Regions from separate parts of the Sinorhizobium garamanticum genome, predicted to be linked through region 3. Evidence: riboswitches for the same ligand, from Rfam matches in the RefSeq annotation. Region 3 holds a riboswitch; each other region holds the start of a gene.
What was found. A riboswitch is a leader RNA that binds a small molecule or an ion and turns the genes downstream of it on or off. The one in region 3 is predicted to bind thiamine pyrophosphate.

Region 1: another riboswitch for thiamine pyrophosphate. It lies ahead of thiC (phosphomethylpyrimidine synthase ThiC); the one in region 3 lies ahead of thiD (bifunctional hydroxymethylpyrimidine kinase/phosphomethylpyrimidine kinase).
Region 2: another riboswitch for thiamine pyrophosphate. It lies ahead of thiB (thiamine ABC transporter substrate binding subunit); the one in region 3 lies ahead of thiD (bifunctional hydroxymethylpyrimidine kinase/phosphomethylpyrimidine kinase).

Annotation. Positions count from the first base shown of each region.
Region 1 covers NZ_CP120374.1:1,655,158-1,658,423, forward strand. The annotation lists gene thiC (phosphomethylpyrimidine synthase ThiC) at 1-1,481, opposite strand, end outside; TPP riboswitch at 1,580-1,691, opposite strand; gene PZN02_RS27570 (DUF427 domain-containing protein) at 1,836-2,219, shown strand; gene PZN02_RS27575 (helix-turn-helix domain-containing protein) at 2,259-3,146, opposite strand.
Region 2 covers NZ_CP120373.1:1,439,584-1,442,849, forward strand. The annotation lists gene thiP (thiamine/thiamine pyrophosphate ABC transporter permease ThiP) at 1-133, opposite strand, end outside; gene thiB (thiamine ABC transporter substrate binding subunit) at 165-1,184, opposite strand; TPP riboswitch at 1,236-1,350, opposite strand; gene PZN02_RS06690 (GNAT family N-acetyltransferase) at 1,574-2,059, shown strand; gene PZN02_RS06695 (thiamine diphosphokinase) at 2,265-2,915, shown strand; gene PZN02_RS06700 (ABC-F family ATP-binding cassette domain-containing protein) at 2,920-3,266, shown strand, end outside.
Region 3 covers NZ_CP120374.1:422,162-425,427, reverse strand. The annotation lists gene bdcA (SDR family oxidoreductase) at 1-478, opposite strand, end outside; gene PZN02_RS21900 (TetR/AcrR family transcriptional regulator) at 551-1,144, shown strand; TPP riboswitch at 1,314-1,416, shown strand; gene thiD (bifunctional hydroxymethylpyrimidine kinase/phosphomethylpyrimidine kinase) at 1,530-2,324, shown strand; gene PZN02_RS21890 (hypothetical protein) at 2,440-2,652, shown strand; gene PZN02_RS21885 (polysaccharide biosynthesis tyrosine autokinase) at 2,778-3,266, opposite strand, start outside.

The DNA.
Region 1 (3,266 bases), 760 kb from region 3:
TAGGTGATGACACCGGTCTTGACGTCGTCGCGGTCGGGCAGCCCCAGATGCTCCTTCGGCGTCACGTAGCAGAGCATGGCGGTGCCGAACCAGCCGATCATCGCCGCGCCGATGCCCGACGTGATGTGGTCGTAACCGGGCGCGATGTCGGTCGTCAGCGGCCCGAGCGTGTAGAAGGGCGCCTCGCCGCAGACGGAAAGCTGTTTGTCCATGTTCTCCTTGATCTTGTGCATCGGCACGTGGCCGGGCCCTTCGATCATCACCTGGCAATCCTTCGCCCAGGCGATCTTCGTGAGCCCCCCGAGCGTTTCGAGCTCCGCGAACTGCGCGGCATCGTTGGCATCCGCGATCGAGCCGGGACGCAGGCCATCGCCGAGCGAGAAGGAGACGTCATAGGCGCGGCAGATGTCGCAGATCTCCTCGAAATGCTCGTAGAGGAAGCTCTCGCGGTGGTGATGCAGGCACCACTTGGCCATGATCGAGCCGCCGCGCGAGACGATGCCGGTGACGCGGTCGACCGTCAGCGGGATGTAGGGCAGCCGCACGCCGGCATGGATGGTGAAATAGTCGACTCCCTGCTCGGCCTGCTCGATCAGCGTGTCGCGATAGACCTCCCAGGTGAGATCCTCGGCGATGCCGTTCACCTTCTCGAGCGCCTGATAGAGCGGAACCGTGCCGATCGGCACCGGCGAATTGCGGATGATCCATTCGCGAATGTTGTGGATGTTGCGGCCGGTCGAAAGGTCCATCACCGTGTCGGCGCCCCAGCGGGTCGCCCAGACCATCTTCTCGACTTCCTCGGCCATCGACGAGGTGACGGCGGAATTGCCGATGTTGGCGTTGATCTTTACCAGGAAATTGCGGCCGATGATCATCGGCTCGGATTCCGGATGGTTGATGTTGGCCGGAATGATGGCCCTGCCGGCGGCGACTTCCTGGCGAACGAATTCCGGCGTGACGAAATCGGGAACCGATGCACCGAAGCTTTCACCGTCGCGCTGAAGCGCCTCCCTCGCCGCCTTGCGGCCGAGATTTTCGCGGATGGCGATGAATTCCATTTCCGGCGTGATGATGCCCGCGCGGGCATAGGCAAGCTGGGTAACGGCCTGTCCGCTCTTGGCGCGCAGCGGCTCATGGCGAACGGGAAATTCGGGCGTCAGTTTCTCGCCGGTCGCAAAGCCGTTGTCTTCCGCCTTGACGCTGCGGCCCTGATAGACGTCGACGTCGCCGCGTCCAAGGATCCAGTCGCGGCGAAGCGGCGGCAGGCCCGCCTCGATGCGAATGTTCGCGCCCTCCACCGTATAGGGGCCGGAGGAATCATAGACGGTGACCGGCGGCTCGCCCGAGGTCGGATGCAGCGCGATCTCGCGCATCGGCACGCGGATATCTGGATGGATCTCGCCGGGCTTGTAGACTTTCTGCGAGGCCGGAAGAGGGCCCTGCGTGACCGAGGGCGCTGCGAGAGGCTTGAAAACATTCATCTTGAGGCTCCAAAGTTTTCGCGTTGGAGACCCAGTTCTGAAGCCGGAAGGATGAAAAGACGCTACGCCGATGGATCACGGAGAATCGGAATCCTGGCCTTCGCACGTCCGCACCGTCCCTACGCCAGTATGAACTGGATCAGGTTCAACGGGTCACTGCGCGCTTTAGCAGTATCTCAGCCCCTTGCCGGGACCCCCCTGGTGAATGGATGCAAATAGTCACCGATATCGCCGCTGCGTCAACCCTGTTTTTTCGACGTTTGGCCGGGTGAAGCCCGCGCGGCCCACTGCCGCCCTTGGGAAGCGGGAGGCCTGACCCTATGTAGGAAGGATGAAATCGAAAGGTGTTCGCTCATGTCAGACAAGCCGTTCAAAATTCCCGGGCCCGATCATCCGATCACCATTGACCACAACCCAGCGCGCGTCGTCGTCAAGCTCGACGGCCGCGTCGTTGCCGATACGCGCGATGCACTGACGCTCCGCGAGGCGTCCTATCCGCCGGTGCAGTATATTCCCCGCAAGGACGTCGACATGTCGCTGCTTGCACGCACCGAGCATTCGACGCATTGCCCTTACAAGGGCGACGCGTCCTATTACAGCATTACCCCAGGAGGCGAGCGCTCGAAAAACGCCATCTGGACCTATGAAAACCCGCATGCGGCGGTGCGTGAAATCAAGGACCACATGGCCTTCTATCCGGATCGGGTGGATTCGATCGAGGAATTGCCGGCGTCTTAGGCTGCCTGCTCAACCGTCCCGACGAGACAGCGCGTACCGTCACACGCCGAGCTTTTGCCGCTCCGCCATGCGCCACGCCCGCGGCGTGGTCCCGATGTGGCGCACGAAGAAACGTGAGAAATACGCCGCGTCTGAAAAGCCGAGGCGGAAGCTGATCTCCTGGACGCTCGCACGCGTGAAGACGAGCTCGCGCCGCGCGGCGTTCAACAGCCTTTCAGCAATGACCTCGTGTACGCTCTGCCCGGTCATCGCCCGGACCACGCGGTTCAAATGGGTTTGCGACAGACCGAGCTCTCGCGCGTAAAACGCGGCCGGCCGGTGCGCAAGAACGTGCTGTCGAAGCAGCGCGTCGAAGCGCTCCATCCGGCGCTCGTTCTCGCTTTCCGCGGCAGCTGCGTCAATGCGCGGCGCTTCTGCGAGACGCGCCGTCAGCGTCAGTACCGTCGAGAGATAGGCGTCGAGCAGGCCCGTGCGGTGGCTGCGCCGCGCTTGCCATTCCTCTGCCAGGCGCTGCAAGGTCTCGGCGATGTAGCGACCGTCTTCGCTTTCGCCGAGCGGCGTCAGGCAAGCCATTGACAGCCATTTGCCCAGCCTGCTGCGGCCGCCCGGGGCAGCCGGCAGGTGTGATGCAAGGACTGTGAAAACAAAACCGTCGATGTCGCGGGAAAAGCGGAAGCCATGGCTGACGGTGGGCGGAATGGTGATTACGGCCGGGGGAGAGATCGCTTGCGACGTCTCGCCGAACAGGGCGTCACCCGAACCCCCGGCGATGTACAGGATCTGAAAGAAGCTCTGATGGCGGTGGAGGCCGATCTCCCAGTGGTGCAGGCGGCTGCGCGAGGGGATCGTCTCGCAATGCAGCCAGAAATCCGGACGTTCTCCGGACTCCTCGCCGTAAAGCTCATATGTCGGCACCGCCCGCTTCATTGTTCTCACCCGGCGTCAATGTTCAATAAGTGCAATTTCTTGGCTGAAATGTCCATTGAGACAGACGCGGGCGGCGCGCAAACTTCCTGACAAAAGACAAGTTCGGTGCGGGCGCGACGT
Region 2 (3,266 bases), on a different replicon from region 3:
TGACGCGCCAGACATAGGCGTCGAACGGGGCGCCGGCATAACCGCCGCCAGACTGGGCAAGGAGGGCGACGATGGCGAGGGCGACGAACAGCAGAATGCCGCCGAGGCTGAAAGCCCCGGCGGCAATCGTCATCCGTCTTTCGACCGCACCGGACAAGCCTGCCTCAGTTCTTGCTCATGGCCGCCAGCCATTCGTCGATCCAGGCCTTGCGGTTGGCGGCGACCTCCTCGGAAGACATCAGGAATGTCTTTTCCGGGGTGACGAGCTTGCCGAAAGCGTCCGGCAGGGGTTCCTTGGTTGCCGCGACCGGCATCATCCAGTTGGTCGTCGGAATGATCGACTGGAATTCCGGGCCGGTCATGAAAGCCAGAAACGTCTTGGCAAGCTCCCGGTCCTTGGCGTTCTTTGTTGCGCCGGCCACTTCGATCTGGATGTAGTGGCCCTCGGCGAAGGGAGCGGCCTGATAGCGTTCGGTGTTTTCCGACACCATGTGGTAGGCCGGAGAGGTGGTGTAGGACAGCACCATCGGCGCTTCGCCCTTGGTAAAGAGGCCGTAGGCTTCCGACCAGCCGGGGGTCACTGTCAGCACCCGGTCCTTGAGCTTGGCCCAGGCGGCGGCCGCCTCATCGCCGTAGACCGATTTGACCCAGAGCAGCAGCCCGAGGCCGGGTGTCGAGGTGCGCGGATCCTCGATGACGATCTTTTGCGAAGGATCGCCCTCGACCAGTTCCTTCAGGCTCTTCGGCGGGTTCTGCAGCGTCTCGGTGTCGTAGATCACGGCGAAATGGCCGTAATCATAGGGAACGAATGTGTCGTCGGAGAAGCCGCCCGGGACCTTCAAGGCCGCGGTGTCGAGACCGTGCGGGGCGAAGAAGCCCGTCGCCTTGGCTTCCGCGACGAGGTTGGTGTCGAGGCCGAGCACGATGTCCGCCTTCGACTGCTCGCCTTCGAGCTTCAGTCGCGTCAGGAGTTCGACGCCGTCGGCGACGCCGACGTAATTGACGTCGCAGCTGCAGGTTTTCTCGAAAGCCTCGGCGACTTTCGCGCCCGGCCCCCATTCACTGATGAAACTCTCATAGGTGTAGATCGTCAGCGTCTTTTCGGCGGCACTGGCGCCGAACGGCAAAGCTGCGACAATCGCGGTAATCGCCAGCCGGCGAAACAATTTGGTGTAAATGGGCATGACGGGCACCTCTCTCCCCCTCTTGTTGATGTTGCGGGAAAAGGGCGCATCGGTCCGATCGCTTCTAATCCCTCCGCCGGTATGAGCCGGATCAGGTTCCGCGGGTTGGCGTGAGCCTCTCAGCCTTGGTTCCGCAATCGGACCGAAGGCACCCCGTTAGAGCAGCAAAAGATTTAGCTTTCGGCGGCAGGTCTGGCAAGCCGAGTTTCGGCGGAAACATTTGCCGTCCAAGCCATCTGCGCTATTAGTCCAAACGATTGTCGGCGACGTTTGTTCGCCTACCGCATGCTTCCTCAGTCTTGGCTGATTTGAGGATGGAGACATGCAGCAATTCAAAGTGCGACACCGCGCGTCTGATTGAACGCGGCGCCGTAGCGGGAGGTATTCTCATGCCAGACATGCTCGTTCGTCTCTACGCCCTGCCTGAAAGGCGTGCTTCCCGGCTCGATCCTGGCATCAGCATTCGCCGGGCGATGGCTGCGGAACGCAGGATCGTGCTCGGCTGGATCGAAGAACGGTTCGGCGCCGGTTGGGCGGCGGAAGCGGAGGCCGCCTTCTCGTCGACGCCGACCAGGATCCATGTCGCCGTTCACGAGGACCGGATCGTCGGCTTCGCCTGCCACGACGTGACGGCGCTTGGTTTCTTCGGGCCGACAGGCGTCGACGAGGCTATGCGCGGTCAGGGGATCGGCGAGGCACTGCTTATCGAAAGCCTGCTCGCGATGCGCGCCGCTGGTTACGGCTACGCTGTCATCGGCGGCGTCGGGCCTGCGGATTTTTACGCCCGCACCGTCGGCGCAGTGGAGATAGCGGATTCGACGCCCGGCGTTTATGCCGGTATGCTTTTTCCCGGCGAAGCTCCGTCGGAAAGCTGATCGCGAGCGATCGGGCCGCCGAAGAGCGCAACCCTTGCTGCCGCAATATGGCTTTCGGCCTTTTCCTTAGAGCGGGATGAGTGCGCGCGGTTTTCCGCCCGCATCCCGCTCTAACCCATTAGAATCGATCGCGGTTATGATTTTGGGTCGATTCGACCGAAAATCATCGTGATCTGGTCGTCCCTTTGCGCTATGGGCTTCTGCCATGGCCCAACAGACCTTCACCATACTTCTCGGCGGCACGCTCACCCGCACCGAGCGGCTTGCGAGCCAGCTTTCCGGCAGTCGCTTCATCGCGGCTGACGGCGGTATGCGCCATGCGAAGGCGCTCGGTGTCGTTCCCGAGCTCTGGGTCGGCGACTTCGATTCGACCGACGACGCTTTGTTGGCCGCATTCGCCGAGGTGCCGCGCGAGCGCCATCCGGCGGCCAAGAACGCGACCGACGGCGAGATCGGGGTCGAGGCGGCGCTCGCGCGGGGTGCAACATCGCTGATCTTCGCCGGTGCCCTCGGCGGCACCAGAAGCGACCATGCCTTCCTGCATCTGCTGCGCGCCGTGGCAATCGCCGAAGAGGGGTTGCCGGTGCTGATGACCTCCGGCGAGGAGGAGGCCTATCCCTTGCTGCCGGGCTCTGAGGAGATCGACCTTCCCAAAGGCAGCCTTTTCTCTATCCTCGGACTCAACGCGCTTTCCGGACTTTCCATCGAAAACGCGCGCTATCCGCTCGACGGCTTCGCCTTGCCCTTCGGCTCGTCCCGGACCATTTCCAACGTTGCGGAGGGGCCGGTCCGCTTTTCCTTGAAATCCGGCCGGGGGGTCATTCTCGCCCGTCCCTATGATCTTTCCGGAGCCTGAAATCTTGGCGCCACCCATTCTGAAGCTCGATGACATCTTTCTGACCTTCGGCGGCGCGCCGCTGCTCGCCGGCGCCAACCTGCAGGTCGAGCCCGGCGACCGCATCTGCCTTGTCGGCCGCAACGGCTCGGGCAAGTCAACGCTGATGAAGATGGCCGCCGGCCTCGTCGAGCCGCAATCGGGGGAAATCTTCCGTCATCCCTCGGCGACGGTGCGCTACCTGCACCAGGCGCCGGATTTCGAGGGTTTTGACACGGCCCAGGCCTATGCGGAAGCGGGGCTTGGCCCGAGCGACGATCCCTATCGCGTCGACTATCTGCTGCAGCATCTGGGGCTGACGGGACGAGAGGA
Region 3 (3,266 bases):
GACCGCGGGCCATGCCCTGCACGGCCGACTTGGTCAGTGCGTAAGCGGCACCGCCGGCGAAGGGCATTCGGTCACCGTTTACCGAGCCGACGATGATGATGCGGCCGCCCTCGGGCATCTGCCGCGCGGCTTCGACCGCCGCGTGATAGGGTGCGCGTACATTCACGTCGATCATCCGGTCGACGGCATCCGCATCCACGTCCAGGGGATCGCCGAGCACCAGGGTTCCCGCGTTCACCACGAGTACATCGAGCGCGCCTTGGTTCCTCACAACCCTGACGACGGCGTCCCGGTCCGCGGCATCGGATTGGATCGCAGTCGAGGCCGTTTCCGACGCCAGTGCTTTTGCCGCCTCGGTTGCCCCTGCATAGGTGAAGGCAACGGTCGCCCCTTCATTGGCGAAACGCCGGACGATGGCCGCACCGATGCCGCGGCTGCCGCCGATGACCAAAATCTTCTTTCCACTGAAATTCGCCATGTTTGTCTCCTTGAGGAAAATGTAGTAGGCGCTACATAAAAGGAATGGAAGGCGAGTGCAAGGAATTTTGTAGTGAGCGATACAAAAAATGTGAAACCGCGCGGCCGACCTCGAGCCTTTGACGTCGACGAAGCCGTGGGCAAGGCGCAGGCGCTGTTCCATCAACGGGGGTATGATGCGGTCAGCCTCACGGACCTGACGGGAGCTCTCGGGATCAATCCGCCGAGCTTCTATGCCGCATTCGGCAGCAAGGCCGATCTCTACGGGCGTGCGCTGGAGCGCTACGCGAAGACGGAAGGCCTGGACTTCGATCATTTGCTCGCGCCGGAAAAGTCATTGGACGACGCGCTGGCGGCGCTGTTCGAAGCAGCAGCGGTGTCCTATACGGCACATCCTGAAGCAACTGGCTGTCTGGTTATCGAAGGTGCGCGCGGCGGTACGGATGCCGTCGCTTGCGACAAGGCAAAGACGCTCTGGCGTCGCAGCCGGCAGGTGGTGCGCGACGCCATCGCCCGGCGAGAGACTGACCGGGCGGACGAGATCGCCGACTATGTGATGGCGGTGCTGGCGGGCATCTCGGCAAGTGCGCGTGACGGTCTCGGCGTTGACCGCCTGCGCGCAATCGGGCGCAGGGCATCACTAGCCTTCGTGTCTGACAGGGCATGATGAAACGGTATCAATTGTCCTACTGCATGACACCTTGATCGGTATCGATTTAGCGATGGCACGCTCGCAGAGATCGCGCGCAACGAGGTTCATGAGGCCTTCGCAGACACCACAGGCGAGCCGACTGGCGACCACGTTGACAGATAGGCACCGCTGTCCGATACAATGCCAACATTCCGAGGGGAGCACTGAGCGGTGCTGAGATGGCGGTGAGCCGGACCCTTGAACCTGATCCGGGTTATGCCGGCGTAGGAACGGGAACAGGGCCTTTGAAGGCGCTCTAGCCACTTCTCCGCGATTTCCTGGATCTCCGTGATGTTCCAATCTGGAGACCGACCATGATGCGCCTTTTTTCGTTTCTATCTGTCGTCACGGTGAAAATCCGATGACGCCAATCGCGCTGACCATCGCAGGCTCCGATTCCGGCGGTGGGGCCGGCATTCAGGCTGACCTCAAGACTTTCTCCGCCCTCGGTGTCTATGGCGCCAGCGTCATCACCGCGGTGACGGCGCAAAATACGAAGGGCGTCGCCGCCGTTGCCGACCTTTCACCGGAAATCGTCACGGCACAGATCGACGCGGTCCTTTCCGATCTCAACGTCGCCGCCGTCAAGATTGGCATGGTCTCGCGCCGGGAGACGATCGCCGCCATCGCCGACGGACTGCGCCGCTTCGGTAAGCAGGTCGTTGTCGATCCGGTCATGGTGGCGACTTCCGGCGACCGGTTGCTGCGGCCGGATGCTGTGGCGGCGCTGGTAGATGAACTCCTGCCGCTGGCACTGGTTGCCACTCCGAACCTGCCGGAGGCCGCATTGCTGACCGGCCGTTCCGTCGCCGAGGACGAAACGGAGATGGCGCGGCAGGCCGAAGCCATTCTCAAGACCGGTGCCCGTTCCGTGCTGGTCAAGGGCGGTCATCGGCGAGGCAGCGAGGCAACGGATCTCTTCTTTGACGGCAACGCGATTGTCCGCCTCCCGGCTGCCCGGATCGAGACGATCAACGATCACGGCACAGGCTGCACGCTTTCGGCGGCCATCGCTGCCGGTCTCGCGCTCGGACGGCCTTTGGTGGAGGCGGTGCGCGAGGCGAAGGCCTACCTGCATGCTGCGCTTTCCGCAGCGAATACCTTGTCGGTGGGCGCAGGACGGGGGCCTGTGCATCACTTCCACCGCTGGTGGTGATGGGACCACCGTATCCCAAGGTCGAATGCGAGCTGCCGCCCCGGTGTCGCCACTGTTGCGACGCAACATGTTTTGGTCCATGGTTAATGGACTGGTTCCACGAAGGCAGCGATATATGCAGTTCCTTGCACGTCGTTTGGAAGCTTTCAACCGAGACGAACTGCCGGATTGGCGTCGGTCGCCGACGGTGTTGGGTCGTGCGCTGCGGCTTGTTCCGAGCCTGCTCGAATTTTTCCTGTTCTATGTCCTGGCACTCGCCATTCTGGCGGGCGTGGTCGCACTGATGGCGCTGGCCTGGATCTTCAGAGTCGATCGAAAGCCGTCGTAGGGCGTTTCGCCAAAAACGGCGGAATTTCAAATCGGTAGATCATTTTGTTGATCCAATGGAACAATGAAAAGATCGAGCGGGGCCGCATCCGCATCCACCTATGGCAGATGCGGACACCCATCGGCTCAAGCTGCGGGGCGGTCCCCGCTGATCGAATGCTCGACATAGTATTTGCCGTAACGATGTCGATATTTCTCGACACCGCCGAAGTCGCTGTACTTCGAAAGCTCATCCATGTCGGTCTTGTTGAGGATAACCCCGAGCACCTTGGAATTGATCTGCGGCTCGGAATGCAGAACGTCGCGCACCAGTCGGGACGGCGTTTTTCCCCATTCGACAACGAAGATGAAACCATCTGCAAGCGAAGCGAAGGCCTTCGCATCCACGACAGGCGCCAGCGGAGCGAGGTCGACGACCACGTAGTCGAACGAGCTGCGTGCATTCTCGATCAAGTTTGCCATGGCAGCCGAGGCGAGCAGTTCGTGGCTCTGATGGGGTTGATGGTTGGACGCCCCGCCGCCGACAGGGAAGATCGCAAGTTTGGTGCGCTGGTCGACCTTGATGCCGGCGGGCCAGGTGGCTTCACCCATCAGCGTCTCGACGAGCCCCGTGCG